3 regions of the Marinicrinis lubricantis genome follow, and region 1 is predicted to be linked to each of the others. Evidence: riboswitches for the same ligand, from Rfam matches in the RefSeq annotation. Region 1 holds a riboswitch; each other region holds the start of a gene.

Evidence for each region. A riboswitch is a leader RNA that binds a small molecule or an ion and turns the genes downstream of it on or off. The one in region 1 is predicted to bind cobalamin.
Region 2: another riboswitch for cobalamin. It lies ahead of metE (5-methyltetrahydropteroyltriglutamate--homocysteine S-methyltransferase); the one in region 1 lies ahead of nrdI (class Ib ribonucleoside-diphosphate reductase assembly flavoprotein NrdI).
Region 3: another riboswitch for cobalamin. It lies ahead of ACFPXP_RS17905 (S-layer homology domain-containing protein); the one in region 1 lies ahead of nrdI (class Ib ribonucleoside-diphosphate reductase assembly flavoprotein NrdI).

The regions. Positions count from the first base shown of each region.
Region 1 covers NZ_JBHSQV010000182.1:28,226-32,637, reverse strand. The annotation lists gene nrdE (class 1b ribonucleoside-diphosphate reductase subunit alpha) at 1-1,694, opposite strand, end outside; gene nrdI (class Ib ribonucleoside-diphosphate reductase assembly flavoprotein NrdI) at 1,681-2,040, opposite strand; cobalamin riboswitch at 2,232-2,437, opposite strand; gene ACFPXP_RS19180 (class I SAM-dependent methyltransferase) at 2,661-3,482, shown strand; gene ACFPXP_RS19175 (hypothetical protein) at 3,726-4,151, opposite strand.
Region 2 covers NZ_JBHSQV010000034.1:16,540-20,951, reverse strand. The annotation lists gene ACFPXP_RS05705 (aldo/keto reductase) at 1-783, shown strand, start outside; gene ACFPXP_RS05700 (DNA-3-methyladenine glycosylase I) at 838-1,407, opposite strand; gene ACFPXP_RS05695 (DUF2203 domain-containing protein) at 1,427-1,825, opposite strand; gene ACFPXP_RS05690 (hypothetical protein) at 1,846-2,088, opposite strand; cobalamin riboswitch at 2,289-2,531, shown strand; gene metE (5-methyltetrahydropteroyltriglutamate--homocysteine S-methyltransferase) at 2,678-4,412, shown strand, end outside.
Region 3 covers NZ_JBHSQV010000179.1:13,686-18,097, reverse strand. The annotation lists gene ACFPXP_RS17905 (S-layer homology domain-containing protein) at 1-1,830, opposite strand, end outside; cobalamin riboswitch at 1,999-2,198, opposite strand; gene ACFPXP_RS17900 (lysophospholipid acyltransferase family protein) at 2,221-2,934, opposite strand; gene ACFPXP_RS17895 (ATP-binding protein) at 3,123-4,412, opposite strand, start outside.

The DNA of each region.
Region 1 (4,412 bases):
TACAATCCGTCACGCTGTACTTTCTCTCTTAATGCAGCCCACTGCTCAGGGCCTGGTATATCCATCCCTTCGAACAGTTGCTTGACTTTGTCCGTCCGAGGGCGGTAATCATTCTCTACGTACTTATCGAAATACGTGCCCTTCGCATAATCCGAATGCTTGAAGCCTTGGAAAGAGCAGCCCTTCTCCTTAGCGATATCCGAGCTCTTCTCAATCGAATAGAAATTCATCATCATGAAGAAGGTGCGCGCAAAATCACGTGCTTCATCACTTTCATAAGCTATTTTATTTTTGGCGAAAAATCCATGCAGATTCATCGCGCCCAGACCGACAGAATGCAGATCGTTATTGGCCTTCCGCACACCGGGAGCGTTCTCGATTTCCGATTTATCCGTCACCGAGGTGAGTGCCTCCATCGCGGCATGTACGGAATCACGCATCTTCTTCTGCTCCATCACATTCACAATATTCATCGATGCGAGGTTGCAGCTAATGTCTTTGCGAATAATGCTTTCTTCTCCGAAGTTGCCGATCGTGGACGTCTCCTGCAGCTGGAAAATTTCCGTGCACAGGTTGGACATTTTGACCGCGCCCAATTCCTTCAGCGCATGCACCCGATTCGCATTGGACTTATTCATAATATATGGATAGCCGGATTCGAGCTGAATAACCGCAATCTTCGTCAGCATTTCACGCGCCGACATCAGCTTCTTCTTGCGGACGTTCGGGTTCGCCAGCAGCTCTTCGTACATGACGTCCATATCCATGTCGTCCATATGCTGGCCGTATGTTTTATAGATCGAGTATGGCGCGAAAATGTAAAGCGGCTCATTCTTTTCAGCCAGCTCATAAAATTTATTCGGAACGATGAGGCCGATCGACAGCGTCTGAATCCGCGTCTTCTCATCGGCGTTAATCTTCTTGCACTCCAGAAACTCATTAACGTCCCAGCCAAAGATATTGTAATACGCAGCCCCGGAGCCTTTGCGCTGACCCATTTGGTCCGCATAGTTAAAGGCGTTCTCCATCAGCTTCATGACCGGCATAATGCCTTTGGCTGCACCTTCCACGCCCTTGATCGGCTCGCCGCGTCCGCGAAGCTTGGACAGATTCACGGCTACACCGCCGCCGATTTTTGACAGCTGCATACACGTGCCCAGCACGTAGTTAATCGAGTTGAGCGTATCGTCCATTTCGAGCAGGAAGCACGATACAAGCTCTCCTCTGCGGCTTCTGCCCGCATTCAGGAATGTCGGCGTCGCGGGCTGTACACGCTGCTCAATCATGGCAGTACAAATCCGCTTCGCTCTCTCGGCATCCCCATCGCCAAGGTGCAGTGCCACACTGACGACACGATCTTCATATTTCTCTAAATACTGGCTTTTATCGTTCGTCTTTAATGCGTAATCCTTATAAAACTTCGAAGCTGCCATATAGGAAGAGAAGGAAAACTTCGCCCCGTGCACGATTTGGTAAAGCTCTTCAATCTGCGCCAAGGTATACTTCTCGAATACATTCTCGTAATAATCGTTATCTATTAAATAATTCAACCGATCCTCGACCGAATCGAAAGAAATATATTTGGACTCTACTTCCTCAAGTAAAACCTGCGCTGCATCCCGGTCCTTCTCCAACCGGTAAAATCCATCCTCGCCGCGCTGCATCAATTCATTGTTCAGCTCAATATGCCGCAATGCTCTGCACTCCTTCCCGGAACCTCGTAATATCTTGCATCGTACCTGACAGCTCAAATTTGGAGATGATTGGCACTCCGTATGTTCTGGAAATCGTATCCGCGCTCTTCGCAAACCCGTCTCCCCAGTTCCGATTACCGCTCGCAGCGATACCCTTCATATATGTATAGTTTTTCTTGAGAAATGCCTGCACCTTCTCTGGCACTTGTCCAAAGCCGGTCGTATACGTAATCAGCACGAACGGCTGATCCAGCTGCATATTCTCATCGATACGGATCGCTTTCATTCCTAATTTGTTGACGAACCGCGATACATTTCCCGTCCGGGAATCATAGGCAATGAGCATGCTGCTATACCTCCTCAACAGTAAAAACATCGGACCCTTGATCAAGGGATTACCCAAAACCGCATTAAAAACGCACCCGTTCTTCAATAGAGAAGTCCGGATGCGCAGGGTTTTGTTCACAAAAGAATAGATCCTATCTTATGTAAAAAAACAAAAGCGCCGTCCGAACACCTCCCTATCTCCCGTAGATCCTCAGTGTTCATGAACAGGCAGGTATCCTGGCTCAAGGATCATCGCTCGCGGCCCCTTCCCAACTTCTACAAGTCAGTGGCTATCGCTGCAAGCTCCTCCATTACAGTGGCGGGACCGCACCGGATTCACACCGGTTTCCCTCTTTTGTTTTGCTAGCTTTATAGACGATATTTCGCAGCAAAACACCTGTTCATATCAATATGTAGTTAACGATTAATACAATACATCAATATATAGTGATGTGTCAATCAATCATGAGACTAGATTTGAATCGTTTTCGCACCCATTTCGTAGATTTATCTCAACCATGCTCGACTTTCAATCCGAATCAATATTTTGACTGCGATTTGAATTATTTTATCAAGATCTGCCATGACCGTTTGATATAATAGATAATCATCACGCCTTATTAGAGAAGGAGGATTCTAATGATACCTGAGCATAACGAGAAGCGCAATATCGAAAGATTTTCCGGCTTTGCCGATGTGTATGATACTTATCGGCCAGAAGCGCCTGCGCAGGTCATTCCGATTTTGACAAGGTATGCGGGAGAACGGCCCTCACATGTCGTAGATGTCGGATGCGGAACAGGATTGTCTACGTTTATTTGGGCCGAGCATGCAGATCGAATTATTGGCGCGGAACCGAATGAGGACATGCGGGCAGTGGCGGAGCAAAAGCTGCAGCAGAGTGGATTGCAGAATATTTCTTTTATTCAGGGGTACTCCAATCAGCTCGAGCTTGAGACAGGCACCGTCGATATCATCACCTGCTCCCAGTCGTTCCATTGGATGGAGCCCGAATCCACGCTGAAGGAAGCCTCTCGTCTGCTCAGAGAAGGAGGCGTATTCGCTGCCTACGATTGCGATTGGCCCCCGACGTTAAGCTGGGAGCTGGAAGTAGAGTATATGAATCTGATCGCTGCAGCGGAGGAGATCCTTGAAGAGAATGTTCCATCGGATCAAAGGGCAAGCAAGCGCAATAAAGAGGAGCATTTGAAAAACCTGCAGCAGAGCGGTGTGTTTCGATATACCAAGGAGGTCGTGTTTCACCATACCGAGCCGTGTGATGCAGAGCGATATGTCGGCATTGCGGTCAGCCAAGGCGGACTGCAGGCGGCACTCAAAGCCGGGCTAGGTGAACAATTCGCGGACGATCTGGCATCGTTTCAACGGAATGCAGATGCTTATTTCCAGGGGAGAACGCTTGAGGTGCTGTTTAGTTATCGAATGCGCCTTGGGGTGAAGTGATAAAGCAGAAAGTCTTATCCTCCTATAAAAAACTGAGGTGCTCCTGCACCTCAGTGATCAATCCAAACGGCCATATATATCAAATTTCTTATAAGAGAATGCTCTATCATAAATAGTTACCCAATCCATTAGGTAGAAATTCACGCTCTTCTGCCTTCTACGCAAATGCCCTTTCGTCTTAACGAATTTGGTTTGATCTCAGAAGACCAAGTGAATGCCCCTCATCTAACTGGTCGCAGAATCCTAGGTTTCTGATGTAACCTTGATGACCTCAGTATCTTGGGTCATCCCATCACTTCCCAGCGCCTGAACATAGATTCGGTCGTGAAAGGTCCGATCCCCGAATTCCCATGTAAAGGACCATCCGTCACTTCCATCGATATCGTAACCCACAAGCTCCCTTTCTCCCCATGTTTCGGTACCGGTAGGGACGATCCAAACCAAAACGGTTTCTGTTTGTTCTGCCTCAGCAAAAATCGTGAATGTCCGTTTATCTGGAGTAACCACATACCAGCCTGCATTTTCGGTTAAATCCGTATAGACCTTAGACAGATGAGCTTTTATATCAGGCAAAGGGGATATCTTTATTGCTGCCTCCTCATTCGAGCAGGCTGACAATAGCAGTAATCCGCATACTAAAATGATTCCAACATAGTGTATTCCTTTCATACTTTCCTCCGATATTTGCGTTTCTGTAAAAGACGATCGATAAGCGATAAGGGTTGCCGTTCTGCAACTATTCATCCTATCATCGTCCCTTCCATTCTCACCATCTTCACATTCTGTAACAGAATTGAAATGCTTTTTTCAGCTTCCTTTAAGGTTGGGGGCCTATACTTTGAAATACCCCCCCCATTAACATAGAAGAATCAAAATACAGACCCGTCTGCATCGAGCAGGCGGGTCTGTTTGTCTTCAACCAACCTATTG
Region 2 (4,412 bases), on a different contig from region 1:
GGCATCAATCTAATCGATACCGCTGAATGCTATGGTGATCATCTATCGGAGCAACTGATCGGACAATATATGAAGAACCAGAAGCGGGACGACTGGGTGATCGCTACGAAATTCGGCCACCGCTTCAACAGCTTGTTCGACCGGACGAACGATTATTCACCCGATGGCGTCGCTCAGCAATTGGACGCTTCTCTGAAAGCACTGCAGACCGACTATGTAGACCTGCTGCAGTTCCATTCCGGCTCCAATGAACATTTTGACAATGATGCTCTTTGGACTGCCCTGGATAAACTCAAGCAGGCTGGAAAAGTTAGATACCTTGGCATCTCGATCGGTGCGAATGACAACATCCATCAAACGTCTGCCGCAAGCAAAGTCGGCGCGGATGTCATTCAAGTCGTCTATAACCGCCTTGAACGTCAACCAGAGAAGGAAGTTTTCCCATCCTGTATTGAACAGGATTTAGGCGTACTTGCTCGCGTTCCCCTAGCCAGCGGTTTCCTCAGCGGAAAATATAAGCCGGGTGCAACCTTTGCCGGCAACGATGTCCGTTCACGCAGAGACGCGGAAGATGTCAAAAGAAAACTGGAAGAAGTTCAGCACATTCGTGAACAGGAAGTTCCTCAGGGAATGAATATGGCTACATGGGCACTCACCTGGTGTCTGAAACATGATGCCGTTACTTGTGTCATTCCTGGATGCAAAAATCCAGAGCAAGTTGAAGCGAATGCCAAAGCAGCTGAATATATTGGCGACGGCCATCCGCAAGCTTGGAAGGAATAAAGAGGCCATCAACATATTTAAGGCGGGCCTTCGAAGTGAAGAGACCCGCCTTCCTTATTCGATCAGTTCCTTGTGGCGAAAGCAATCTGACACATGATCATTCACCATTCCTACTGCCTGCATAAACGAGTAACAAATCGTCGAGCCGACGAATTTAAACCCTCTTTTCTTCAAATCCTTACTCATCGCGTCCGATTCCGCGGTCGTCACCGGCACATCCTTCAGTTCCTTCCAAGCGTTCACACGGGGAGCGCCGCCTACGAACTGCCAAATATATGCATCAAAACTCCCAAACTCCTGCTGTACAGCTAAGAAGGCCTTCGCGTTTTGAACAGCCGCTGCAATTTTCAATCGATTTCTCACGATCCCCGGATCCTCCAACAAAGCCTCAAGCTTCGCTTCGTCATACGCCGCTACCCGCTCCGGCTGAAACCCATCAAATACACGCCGATAATGCTCCCTCTTCTGCAAAATCGTCCACCAGCTTAATCCCGCCTGGGCCCCTTCGAGAATCAGCATTTCAAACAGCTTCTGATCATCGTGCACCGGAACGCCCCACTCTTGATCGTGATACGCTATGTAGAGCGACTCTTGGTTGACCCATCCGCACCTTTGTTTTTCCATCCGGACATCCTCCATCTCATCAATAAAATCGATCCTCGTCTTGAATGACTTTTCGACCCATAAATCCCTCGTTCACTCCGTGATAATGAGTAATCCCGTCCTCTCCCTGCTTCCAGCAAAGCAGCACTTCCTCCCCTTCCAGCCTCGAAGGAAAATCCAGCAGACCCAGTTCAATGCTCTTTAATTGGACGCCTTGCTTAAATATATTTTGAATATGCAGCTTTGCTTCAATCTGTAAAAATTCCAATTCGCTCTCCACTTGAAACAGCGCCCGCTCCTCTGCCCCTTCATACCGCATTTCTTTCAAAAAGGCGTACAGTTCATCAAACCGGTTCTTGAGTGCTTGAAGCTTGTCTAATTCCTGTTCCAGTATAGGCAGCAGCTTGCCTGCTTCTTCTAAAGTGAAATATTTATCCACGAAGTATCACCACCATCATCTTAATCATTAATTCGAATTAATAGACTTCCATTCGCTCCCCGACCGAGCTTCACATTGCATTTCGGACAATTCGTAACGGACTGGGGCACTGAGATGATCTGGTCGCAGGCAGGACAGCGTTCAACTCCCTGCTTCGCTGTTTTCACAATATGCTTATAACCTTTCATCACGTTATAAATGCCAATCGCCAGCAAGATGAACGCGATAACCACTAACAATCTAAATAATATGACAATCATCATAACCCTCCTGCTCATGAATAGCTCTAGTATACAACACCTTGTGCACCCATTCCAAAAGCGAAGTGCTTCGGCTAATCTATGAATTTATGATTTGATCTGGATCAATGAAAGAGGGGGATTCTATGAAATCACGTCCTCTTTTTGTAAATTGTAGTTTACATTCTTTTTCAAAATATCGTATGATGATACGGTACAACTCAATACCATATATGGAAGCAGGTTCTTGATTCCCACTGTATGAAGGGGAACTCAAGATGAAAAGGGAAGTCCGGTGAAAATCCGGCACGGTCCCGCCACTGTAACAGAGGAGTATCCGTCCAGCGTTGAACGCATTAAGGTTTTCAGCGCAGTCAGAATGAAACAGCCACTGGTCCCCGGACTGGGAAGGCGGACGGATATGAGGATTCTGGAGTCAGGAGACCTGCCTGTTTCTAAATACACTGTGAACCTACGGGAGATAGGGAGGTGTGAAAGCAGCGTTTCAATACGATCATGAAGCGGCTTTTTCCCTATTCTTTTTTTCGGGAAGAAGCCGTTTTTTATGTGCAGATGATTCGATTGACAACCATTTTGAAGGAGGTACGAAACCATGACAACCATTCAAACCAGTAATCTAGGATATCCGCGCATCGGCGAAAACCGAGAGTGGAAAAAGGCGCTGGAGGCTTTCTGGAAAGGACAAATAGCGGAGGAGGAGCTGTACAAGCAGTTAAAAGAGATGCGGCTATCCTATTATAGAAAACAAAGGGATGCCGGCATCGACTTGGTTCCTGTAGGTGATTTCACCGCTTATGATCATATGCTTGATCTCAGCGCGATGTTCGGTCTTGTGCCAGGACGTTTTCCCTATGCGGGAGGGAAAGTAGATCTTGCCACCTATTTCGCTATGGCCAGAGGAACGAAGGAAGCCGCAGCTTGTGAAATGACCAAATGGTTTAATACGAATTATCACTATATTGTTCCTGAAATCGGGCAGAGAGAGCCTAAACTCACGCACAATCGACCACTTGAAGCTTATTTGGAAGCGAAAGAGGAGCTTAGTCTGGAAGGTAAGCCGGTCATGGTTGGCCCGTATACGTTTCTTAAATGCGCCAAAGGCTACGCCTCTTCCGAGCTGCAGTCTCTTCTCATGACCTTTGCCGAGCTGTATGGAGAAGTGCTGAAGCAGCTGGAGCAGGCAGGCGTTGTATGGGTACAGCTGGATGAACCGGCCTTAGTTCTGGAGATGGAACGAGAAGAGCTGGTTTGGGTCAAAGCCGCGTATGAGCGAATGGCGGAAGCCGCGCCTGGTTTGAATTTGATTCTGCAAACGTATTTCGACTCGGTTCATATGCCGGAACAAGTATTTGAGCTTCCCGTTCAAGCATTCGGCCTTGATTTCGTCCATGGCCGTCAAGGAAACATGGCGGTGCTCCGCTCCAGACTGTTTCCACAAGACAAAAAGCTCGCGATCGGCATCATCGATGGGCGCAACATATGGCGCAGCGATCTTGCGGCGGATCTAGAGCTGCTGCGTGAAATCTCCGGATACATCACTCCAGATCGCTGGATCATACAGCCTTCTTGCAGTCTGTTGCATGTCCCTGTCACTGTAAAATACGAACAACTGCCGGATCCAATCATTCAGCAAGCTTTAGCCTTTGCCGATGAGAAACTGGCGGAAGTCGTAGTACTGTCACGCGCCTATACAGGAAATGCCAGCGCAGAGGAAGCTGCTTTCGCAAGTCGCGCGGCACTTCTTCGATTAAATCAATCCCCTTCCAGGCGCGTCGCTGAAGTAGTCAACCAGATGGAAGCCATTGATCAGTTGAGTACGGCTCGAACCACCACCTTCGAAGAGCGCTACCAAAAGCAGTTAAAAAAACTGCAGCTTCCTCCTCTGCCAACGACGACGATCGGCAGCTTTCCTCAAACCGCGGAGGTTCGGAAAGCGAGACGGCAATGGAAGAATGGACAATGGACTGAGGCGCAGTATCAAACGTTCATTCAGGAGCAGATACGGGAATGGGTCGACATTCAGGAGAACCTTGGACTGGACGTCCTTGTCCATGGCGAATTTGAACGTAACGACATGGTTGAGTTTTTCGGAGAGCGGCTTTCCGGATTTACCTTTACCCAGAACGGATGGGTGCAATCTTACGGGTCAAGGTGCACTAAACCGCCTATCATTTATGGAGATGTCTCGCACGACGCTGCGATGACCCTGCAGGAAACGCTATTCGCAAGGTCGCTGACACACAAGCCGATCAAAGGAATGTTGACCGGTCCCGTCACGATACTTGCTTGGTCGTTCGTCCGCAACGACATTCCAGAACGAGACGTCG
Region 3 (4,412 bases), on a different contig from region 1:
ATTATGGCTGTAATAGACAATAAGTTCATCGCTCGGCTGCAGCTCAAAATCAGCCATTGCGCCGTACGATGCTGCAGGGAGCCACTCCCCATCCCTTTTTACACCGTAATTCCAGCCGTCATACTCTCCATAAAGTCCCTGTTCAACTCCTCCAATCGACGTAATATATTGACCAAAGGAAGAATCCTTCACTTCATACTCTACCTTCTCGTTATCAAGGAGCCGCTGAACTGCCTGCAGGGCGTTGGCTGCTTCAACTCGGCCGTGAGCCAAAGTGCCGCTCGGTCCTTCAACCCGAACGGATACCTCGGCTTCTTTCGCATTCACTTTGACCTTGCTGTAAAACGGGACGACGAGTGCTCCTTTCTCCGAATCATAAGCAGTCACTTTCACATCGTATTCACCAGCTGGCAGGCCATCTATGTTTGCACGTCCGTAGACGTCCGTCTGAACCGTTTGCTGACCGATTTGGACAGTTACACCGACAGCTGCAGCCACTTCCGCCTTCCCGGCATCCCAGTTCCAAACCGATGTATTCACCTGAAGCGTCATCATCCCTTCCGCTTTAACGAACGACTCGCCTGGCGTCACCGAATCGATCAACTGGGTATCATCGTTGTAATAGACGTACAGTCGATCTCCCTCTTGAAGTGAAAATTGGTCCATGGCTCCATATTCGTCTGCAGGAACCCATGCCCCTCCGCGGTATACTGCATAATTCCAACCGTCCCAACCGCCATACAGTCCCTGTTCAATTCCATCAATCGATGTGATATATCGGCCATAACTGGAATGTTCGATATGTAAAGAAATCTGTTCTTTAGCAAGAAGCTTTTGCACCGCTTCTAGCGCTTGTGAAGCATGCACCTCACCAGATACGATCGTATTTTCTGGACCTTCTACAATCACTTCAGCATGAACGCTGTTTAACCCTTCATACACACCGGGGAGATCGTTTAGATACAGCTCATACGCCGTTAAAGCTAAGAATGCTTGCTCCGTTGCCATCGCATTTCCTTGCTCACCTTCTAAATGAGCGTATGTTCCATCTGTCAACCGGTACGGAAGGAGCTGCTCATACAAGAGGTGTGGATTTTGCCCAATAGACGATAGACCAATCATTGCCTGGGAAATACTCTCGGATGATATCGTAGCTTGTAAATCCGCCTCCGTCAGCCGATCTAATATCCACGCTGCACCCTTATCCGTCGATATTTTGACCGCTTCTTGATCCAAATACGGGCTCAGCGCGGTTAATGCCATCCCCGTAATATCAATGTCACTGTCTCCATCTGTTGTCAGCGACCAACCGCCATCCTCATTTTGTTCTTTAAGAAGCCAGTCGACCAAGTGCTCTACACTCCACTCGCTCGATTCCAAGTGCTCATACCCGCTGCTTTGCAGAGCGATCAGCGCATAAATGACTCCATTCGATCCTTGACCCGTCATCCCGGAGTGATTCAGCAGTTCATCCACTAAAGAATAACCCAAGACGTCTCCCGCATCGATGCCTGCCGCAGACAAACCAATGATTTTCCTTTCCAACTCCGTAACCAAACGGAATTTACCACGTTCACTGACGATTTCCTTCAATAATTCATCAGAATATGCGTCGGGCAAAGTCCTATCGGAACGAACCAATCCAACCGCACTCCATTCAGATATTTGACCTTGCCGTAATACAGCTTTTGCGGCCTGCTCGATATCCGCTTGCAGAACAGCCAAATCAACAGAGGTATTGACTTCCTCCCCCGCTGCCTGCACGGAGGGCTGAAATGTACTCCATACCAGCAGCAAGGCAAGTCCCATGACCCATAAAATTCTCTTCATCCTCGTTTCCCCTCTCTATTTGTTCCTTAACCATACTAGATTCATCGTTTCTTTCATAATCCCCGCGCAGCAAAAAGACTTCCCTAGTTAGGGAAGTCTTAAGTCGAAATATGCAAAATCGCCAAAACGATCTGCTTCGAACACCATCCCTATTCCTCGTAGGATTGCAGGTGTTGATACATATAGGCAGGTCTCCTGGCTTAAGAGTCATCGCCTGCTGCCGTCTTCCCGCTTGCAAGCAAACAGTGACATGTTGGCAGCACACTACTCTATGACAGTGGCGGGACCGCGCCGGATTCGCACCGGCTTCCCTTTTAAGCTGAAGCATCTATGAAGATGCCCTCAACACCTATATTTCAACGTATTCAATTCAATCCTATGTATGGCGCTCTAAGGTTTAATGTGCTTCCTAATCTCTTCCTGCACCAATTGCGGCAAACGGCCTAATTCTTCATTAGAAAGCCCTTCCGTAGGAATCGGTTCGGAGAAAGTGACTTCTACGACGCCCGGATTCAGCTTTAACCCTTCTGGAAGAAGCTTGTAGGAATGGTTAATCGTTACTGGAACGATCGGCACTCTCGCCTTTGTCGCCAGCTTAAAGCTGCCCGGCTTGAATTCTCCCATTTCCGGACCTTTACTTCTGGTCCCCTCCGGAAAAATCGCCATCGAGTGGCCCTCCTTCAGATACTGGACCCCTTGATTAATAGCCTTCAAGGACTGACGTACATTATTTCGCTCCATAAAGATGCAATTTTTGTACTGCATCCACGTACCAATCAAAGGCATCTTTCTCAGCTCTTCCTTCGCAATGAATCCCACCGGCTGCGGTGCGGCATGCATAATGATCGGAATATCCAAGTATCCTTGATGATTGGCTACAAATACAACGGCCTGGTCTGTAGGAATTTTCTCTTCCCCATGCACGATGACTTCCGATTTGATCAATTTAAAAATATAAGAGGTCCAATCCTTCGCTTGTCGCTGAACGACGGCGACCCTCTCCGCTTCCTTACCTTCCCTGGCATATTTCTTAGCCTTGTTCAGATTCGGGATCGTTCTCAGCATATATAAAGCAAACCGAAGCAGCAGGATAAAGTTTTTCAAACGCAACCAACACTCCTTGTTCGTAATCTCAGCGCTTATTTGCTTAACAGAAATATTATACTGCACCTGAGAGTTCAAGAAAAGGACAAAATAGGCAGCGAGTCCCTGCACATTCCTTGATTTCACAGCATAGTCATAGACGCATCCCTCTTCCAAGTGATTTATATGACCACAAAAAAACCGTAGAATTAATCTACGGCGGGAAGCTTAATGATGAACTGGGTTCCTTTATTTTTCTCACTGAACACTTCGATTTTCCCATTCATCGATTTAATAATTTGATAGCATACCATAAGTCCTAATCCCGTACCGTTCTCCTTCGTCGTATAGAACGGTGTACCGATCCGCTTAATTTCTTCTTGGCTAAGACCGATGCCTTGATCTTTAATTTCAATGACCGCTTTTTCCTCGGTTCGATATGCGCTAATATGTACAATTTGGCCTTCAGGACTTGCCTCAATGGCATTCTTTATTAAATTGATCAGCACTTGGCTGAGTTTTTCGGGAATCCCCTTTACATGAAGGTCTTCTTGACCCATTTGATGTTGAATTCGTATATTGTGCAGCATCGCAAAGGATGAAATGATCTCCATCACAGAATCCATCTGCTCCTTAATCGCAATCCGCTCCATCTTTTCCAGTCTGGGTCTTGCAAGGGTCAAGTAATCGTTAATGATCCCTTCGGCGCGATCCAGTTCCTGAATCATCAGTTTAATATACACTTTTTTATTGTCTGGAATAAACGTTTCCTTATCAAAAATTTGCATAAAGCCGCGTACAACCGTCATCGGATTACGGATCTCATGAGCCACTGAGGCAGCCAAATGTCCGATAATATTCAATCTTTCTGCCTTTTGAATTTCCATCTCCATTAACTGCTTCTCTCGCACATTTTCAACCAAATGAATAATAATCCATATCGCCATCATTCCGACAAGCGGATAGATCATGAGCAGGACGGCGATTTCTGTATTAATCGATCCGCTCTGCTTCGTTGACATCAAGTATAAATTGAATAGACTTTGCACAATGGAGGCCAAGCATACCATCGTAGTAAAAAAGGATACCTTAATTAACCGATTCGCGTCTACGTAACGCCGTATAAATATAATCGAAAGCAGAAAGATCCCGCCATTCATAAAGCCGGTGATGAGAAGATCGTGATGTGCAAAAATGATTTTAAACAGTATAAGGGCGAGCAAGGCAATAGAGCCGGATACATAACCACCATACAGTACAGAAGTAATCAACAGAATATGTGAAAGGTCAAACCGAATCTGCTCATGGATGTTTACTGAAAAAAAAAGACTCAGGACAATTCCAAGCGTGCAGGCCACGCTGACAACCCTCTGTTGGCCCCACTTGTGAAGCTGTAAAGTGCTTTCCTTCAACCAATGAACCTGCAGCAGGAAGAAGGGAAAAAGCACGATCAACAGCTGCAGCAGCATATCTTTTATATTCAGTAACATATCGTTGAA